Regions from separate parts of the Psychrobacillus sp. FJAT-21963 genome, predicted to be linked through region 1. Evidence: riboswitches for the same ligand, from Rfam matches in the RefSeq annotation. Region 1 holds a riboswitch; the other holds the start of a gene.
The links. Region 1 has a riboswitch for cyclic di-AMP ahead of AN959_RS17100 (APC family permease). Riboswitches for the same ligand answer to the same signal wherever they lie in the genome.
Positions count from the first base shown of each region.

Region 2: another riboswitch for cyclic di-AMP. It lies ahead of AN959_RS14860 (TrkH family potassium uptake protein); the one in region 1 lies ahead of AN959_RS17100 (APC family permease).

Region 1 covers NZ_LJIY01000009.1:100,468-103,961, forward strand. Annotated here, with positions in the region: gene AN959_RS17090 (DUF1835 domain-containing protein) at 1-815, shown strand, start outside; gene AN959_RS17095 (DUF378 domain-containing protein) at 997-1,338, shown strand; cyclic di-AMP (ydaO/yuaA leader) riboswitch at 1,545-1,693, shown strand; partial or broken gene AN959_RS17100 (APC family permease) at 1,813-3,494, shown strand, end outside.
Region 2 covers NZ_LJIY01000006.1:254,603-258,096, reverse strand. Annotated here, with positions in the region: gene AN959_RS14870 (amidase family protein) at 1-339, opposite strand, end outside; gene AN959_RS14865 (GyrI-like domain-containing protein) at 457-939, opposite strand; cyclic di-AMP (ydaO/yuaA leader) riboswitch at 1,159-1,303, shown strand; gene AN959_RS14860 (TrkH family potassium uptake protein) at 1,435-2,778, shown strand; gene AN959_RS14855 (TrkA family potassium uptake protein) at 2,885-3,494, shown strand, end outside.

The DNA of each region.
Region 1 (3,494 bases):
CAAAAGAGGAGCAATTAAAGAGACGTGCTGCTTTTTTTGAACAAAGACTGGAGATTCCAGCAAAACTGTTTATTTCCAATTGTATTAAACAAAATAATTTATTGAATAATATATCAACGAAGGATGAGGTTGTACTGTGGTTCGAGCATGATAGATATGATCAAACCATGCTTATGTATTTATTAACAGAACTATCTTCCTTAGGTATTAAAAATCTATTTATGGTTAGTATTAATCAGTATACTGGAATTCATCCTTTCCATGGATTAGGTCAGTTGTCTTCGGAGCAATTAATAGCTTTAGTAGATGATAAAAAGGAACTTTCAAACGATGAAATTCATGAAGCTATATCTGGATGGATTGCATATAATTCTAAAGAGGAAGACGATTATAAAAAATGGATACAAAACACATCTCATTTTCTTCCTTTTCTACTTCCATTTTTTCAAGGGCATAAAAGCTATTTTCCTTCGTTAAAAACAGGTTTAAATGAAGTTGAGTACTTATCACTAAGTTTAATTAATAATGGAATTTGCCAATTCTTCGAGTTGTTTAATGAGGTAACGAAGAAAAGAGTAAATGATGGGTTAAGTGATTTGCATTTAGCAGCCATTTTAAAGGAATTAATGAAAGGAAAGAATCCCTTAATTACATCTAATCAACCTTTGCCAAATTATTCTGATTCAATTTCAAATGCTAAGATTGACATAACATCTGCTGGCTTAGATGTATTAGTGGGAAAACAAAATCGAATCGATCTTGTAGGAATTGATTGGTGGATTGGCGGAGTTCATCTTTATAAGATAGTTAAATAAAAAGAAACATTAAATCGATTTCTAACATGTTGGAAATCGTTTTTTTTTTTCTTTTTTTTAAACAAATTTATATTGTTTTGTATTAATGCTTGTTAATAGTGAAAGATAAGAAAGAATCTTAGCTATAGACGATCATTTATCGTGGCTAACATTCATTTAAATTTTGAGGAGGTGTGAATCTGTGAAAACAATTCATCGAATTGCTTTAGTGCTCGTAATAATTGGTGCAATTAACTGGGGATTGATCGGATTTTTTGAATACGATTTAGTTGCTTCCATTTTTGGTGGACAAACGGAAGCCATGTCTCGAGTAATTTATGCTCTTGTAGGTATAAGTGGACTAATTTGTATCCCGCTTTTATTTGAAGCACACAAAGAAGTAGGAGCAGAACGAAGTAGGACTTCAGGCTATAATAATTTAAAGTACGAGACTGAATTTAGTGATGAGGCAGACTTTACAGATATTCGAGAATACAATAAGAATAATTCGGATAACAATAACAGTAACAACAAACAAGTTTAGCTTGTTTCGTTGTAGGTATTTCATCATTATTTTGTCTGCTAAAAAACTGACGGCCTATATTGGCTCGTCAGTTTTTTTTCTCCATGTCAGTACTCCGCATTAATGGACAAAATTTTTATGTAAATTGCAATAAAAGATACATATATTTACCTATAATCATCTATTTACAATTAAATAAAATCGGAGTAGTATTATCGTCAGTTTCAAATTCTATATCGCTTAATCCAAACGGAGCGGGGGAACCATTTTATGTGGCTCGATGAGTCATATGGGGTGAATCCTACGAATGTAGGTAGGGCTACTCTTTTAGCCCGAATCCGACAGCTAACCTCGTAAGCGTAATGAGAGAGGAGATGGAGCTGGTGAGACGGTTGTTACAAGTCTACTAGGCTTTTTACTTGATGCCTTGTGGGCTTTTTTGTCGTTATTTTTGTTTTATGTTGATATTTTTGATGATAGAAAGAAGTGGGAATTATGTTATCAGCAGTTAAAAGATTTTTAATAGGTCGTCCATTGAAGTCATCTGAATTAGGTGAACAAAAGCTGAATAAAACGAAAGCTTTGGCAATCCTTTCTTCGGATGCTTTATCGTCTGTTGCTTATGGACCAGAACAGATTTTGCTTGTATTAATGACTGTTGGGACAATAGCTTACTGGTACTCTATACCAATAGCAGTAGGAGTGCTCATTCTATTACTTGCATTAATCCTGTCCTATAGACAAATTATTTTTGCTTATCCACGTGGTGGAGGTGCATATGTTGTATCTAAAGAAAATTTAGGAAAAAATGCGGGTTTAATTGCAGGTGGGTCTTTGTTAGTGGATTATATCCTGACTGTCGCGGTAAGTGTCTCTGCTGGAACAGACGCTATTACTTCCGCTATTCCAACCTTACACGATCATAATGTGTTGATTGCAAGTGTGCTTGTAATTTTCATTACTATTTTAAATTTAAGAGGAATTACGGAATCAGCTTCAATACTTGCTTATCCAGTATATTTATTTGTCCTTGCATTGTTTGTTCTAATTGGAGTTGGTCTTTACAATATAATTATTGGAAATGTGTCACCTGTTTTACATGCTCCATTAGGTACTCCAGTTGCAGGTATTTCGTTATTCTTGTTACTTAGAGCATTTGCTTCTGGTAGTTCTGCGTTAACTGGTGTGGAAGCAATTTCTAATGCAATACCTAACTTTAAGTATCCTGCTGCAAAAAATGCCGCTAAAACATTATCGATTATGGGCTCATTACTTGCGGTTTTATTGGTAGGAATAGTAGTTCTTGCCTATTATTATGGTATTTCTCCCAAAGTGGAGGAAACGGTAATATCACAAATTGCATCTGAAACGTTTGGAAGAAATTATATGTATTATTTCATCCAAGGGACAACAGCTTTGATACTCGTTTTAGCTGCAAATACGGGATATTCAGCTTTTCCTCTATTGGCATTTAATCTGTCGAAGGATAAGTATATTCCTAGTATGTATAAAATGAGAGGAGATCGTTTAGGGTATTCTAACGGAATTATCACCCTTGGAATTACTTCAATCCTTTTGATTATGATATTTAATGGTCAGACGGAGCAACTGATTCCACTGTATGCAGTCGGAGTTTTTATTCCCTTCACGTTGTCTCAAACAGGGATGCTAGTGAAGTGGTTTCGAGAAAGACCTAAGGGTTGGCAAGGTAAATTGACGATTAACTTTATTGGTGCGTTAATTAGTTTTACAGTTATGATGATTTTCTTTATTACTAAATTTGGTCAGGTATGGGCGGTATTAATCTTCTTGCCACTACTAGTTTTATGGTTTCATAAAGTAAAAAGACACTACGTAGCTGTTGGGGAGCAACTAAGTATATCTTCCTGTGAACCTCCTTTGAAAATTGAAGGGAATGTAATTATCGTACCTGTTGCTGGAATAACGCATGTAGTAGAGAATTCTTTAAACTATGCGAAATCTTTAAAACCAGAACAAATTCTTGCAGTGTATGTAGCATTTGATAGAGAAGATCAAAAAACATTTGAAGAAAAGTGGAAAAAATGGCAGCCTGAAATTCGTTTGGTAACTTTATACTCTCAATATCGAAGTATTATTCAACCTTTATCTAAATTCATTAGTATAGTAGAAAATAAAAGCATATGAATCGAATTATC
Region 2 (3,494 bases), on a different contig from region 1:
ATGCTTACTAAGATGATTTTCTAAAGCGAGTGTTCCGGCACTTGTATGCATGAAATCATTTGTTTCAATATTGTCTTTAAGCAATACAGGAATTCCATGTAAAAGCCCTCTAGCTCCTTTTGTCTTTCTTTCATGATCAAGTGCTTCGGCTATAAAAATAGCATCTGGATTTATTTCAAGGACAGAATTTATCATCGGACCTTCTTGGTCAAACTTCGCTATTCTATCAAGGTAATACATTACTAACTCTTTTGAGGTTATTTCCCCATCTTCTAATGCATCCTGTAATTCATGTATCGTTAATTCTTCTTTAAAAAAATGTTTGAACTTGATCTTCATTTAGATCCCCTTAAATTTCTCTATATTTTTACCCTATATTTTTTTATGCTTTGCAATCTTTAAAAACTGCCACAACTAAAAAGCTTCATAAAATACGAATATGTGAGTTCAACAGGTTTACTCATTTTTAACCGTGTCCAATAGCTCTACATCCACATTTTCTGTATCATTCCAACTATGAAACCTCTCTAAATGCCATTTATCCATTTGTCTTTCATACCCGTTTGCTTCCATCCAAGAATGTAAACGTTCGTAAGCATCTCTGATTTTAAGGTTTGGTCCCTTATGTCTCCACACAATATATTTTTGAGGTGGAACAGTTAAAGTAACCATCCCTTCTGGAATCTCCTCATACTCTTTAACTTGCATGCATACCCAGTAGCCATCTTGATTTTCGGAATGACTATCAACAACAAATGCTCCAAATTGTACAAATGGATTTAGAACATTTTTAATCTCACTTAATCGTTCATTTAGCTGGTTAGCAACTTTGGGTATTTCGTTTACATATTGAGTACCATCACATAATATACGAAAGCCAACTAACTTAATTTCATCAAGGCATTCAATAGATGGATTCTGTAAGAATTGTTTTGTCATAAATTTTCCCCCTTATCTATTAACACTCTTTATAAACTTCTACAAACACTAGAAATATTCCTGTTCATGAAGTAAAACTAAAATTTTTAGCGCTATTTCTTCGCGGAAATACCATCGTAATCAGAGCTTAGAAAAGGGTATATATCGAGAACAATTTACACGCTTAAAAATTCTATTTACAAGTTAAATTTATAGGAGTATTATTACTTGCAGTTTCATATTTCTAAATCGCTTAATTCATTAGAAACGGGGGAACCATTTGTGGCATTTATGCCGCGTGGGGTGAATCCTATGAATGTAGGTAGGGCTACTCTATTGGCCCAAATCCGACAGCTAACCTCGTAAGCGTTCTGAGAGAGGAATTGGAGCTAGTGAGAATGAAATAATGTCCACTAGGCTATTACCTATGCCTTGTGGACTTTTTTTGTACTTATTTTTCATTTTGTGATGTTATGTAATGAAAAGATTTTCGAGTTTTGTTTCTAAATTTACATTATGGGGAGTGTTCGCATGCGTGGAATTAAAAAGAAAAGAATTGTAGTTTCACCTCCTGTTATTATTGCTGGAAGTTTCTTATTTTTAATAATGATTGGGACACTCTGTTTAAAGCTCCCCTTTGCTACAACGACGTATATATCATGGACGGATGCGTTATTTGTAGCAACGTCAGCAACTACAGTTACTGGGCTCAGTGTTTTTGACCCTGGTACTACGCTCACTCTGTTTGGGGAAATTGTATTAATGATTTTAATACAATGTGGTGGTATCGGCTTGATGACATTTGCAGTAGCTATACTTATTCTTCTTAAAAAGAAAATAGGGCTACAAAATCGTATATATATGCAAGAATCATTTAATCAAGAGTCAATAGGTGGCATTATCAAATTAGTTAAGCTGATTTTATCATTTGTTTTATCGGTTCAACTTTTTGCAATTATCATTTTGGCCATACACTGGATTCCTACTTTTGGCTTTAAGGATGCGTTGTATATAAGTATTTTCCATGTTATTTCTGCCTTTAATAATGCTGGTTTTTCCTTATTTCCAGATAACTTAATCGGATTTGCAAACGATCCTATTGTGAATATTGTGATAACAGCTCTTTTTATAATTGGTGGAATCGGTTTCACCGTTTTATATGATATTCATCAGAAAAAATCATTCAAGGAATGGTCGCTTCATACGAAAATGATGATTATCGGCACAATTATCATTAATGTTGTAGCTGTCTGCATAGTTTTCATACTCGAATATGATAATCCAGCAACTCTCGGCAATATGCCTTTATATGAGAAAGTGATGGTTTCCTACTTTCAAGGCGTATCCCCTCGTACTGCAGGGTTTAATACGTTAAATTATGGTGATATGGAAGATCCTACAATTCTTTTGACGATGGTCTTAATGTTTATTGGTGCTGGAAGTGCATCAACAGCTTCGGGGATAAAGCTAACAACTTTTATCGTTATTATTCTTGCTACACTGGCATTCTTGCGTCAACGTGAAGAACCAGAATTATTTGGACGATCTATTCGTCTCGATATAGTAATACGATCTTTAGCGATTGCCACAATTGGGTTATTCATCGTCCTTTCATTTATCTTTTTGTTAACCATTACCGAAAATATTCCCTTCCTTCCACTTGCGTTTGAAGTGGTGTCAGCTTTCGGCACTGTTGGATTGTCAATGGGGATAACAGCTCAACTAAGCGACATAGGTGAAGTCCTTTTATGTATGGTTATGTTCGTAGGAAGAATTGGTCCATTAACTTTATTTTTCTTGCTGATGAAACCCAAAAAGGTTCATTATCGCTATCCATATGACCAAGTATTTACTGGATAAATCATCTTTTCGGTTACTATATATATCATTTTAGTTCCTAATTAACTTTGTGATTGCCAATAAATAGAATAACATTTTTTTAGATATGAAAAGAGGAGGTAACAAAATGCCAAAACAAGAGAAACTATTTGCTGTTATTGGGTTGGGAAGATTTGGAGGAAGTGTGTGTAGAGAGTTATATACGCTTGGTCATGAAGTGTTGGCAATAGATCGTGACCTAGACAGAGTTGAAAACTTTATACAGTATTCAACCCATGCAATTCATGGAAACTCCACAGACGAGGCTTTTCTTAAGTCGATCGGGATACGGAATTTTGACCATGTTGTAGTAGCAATCGGAGAGAATATTCAAGATAGTGTACTCACGACGCTCAATTTAAAGGAATTTGGGGTCCATACCGTATGGGTCAAAGCCCAAAATACGTACCATCAAAAGGTTTTAGAGAAAATTGGAGCAGATCGTGTTATACATCCTGAAGTGGAAATGGGGATTCGAACTGCTCAATCTATGTCCTCGGATCGATTGTTAGATTATATTAACTTGTCCAATGAATATAGTGTAGTAGAACTTCGAGCTACAAATCTAATACATAATCGATCATTGCTTGATTTAGATGTACGGGCAAAATTCGGCATTACAATTCTAGCAATTATTAGAAATGAACAAATTAACGTTTCTCCATTACCTACTGATATTATTCGAGAAAACGATGTAC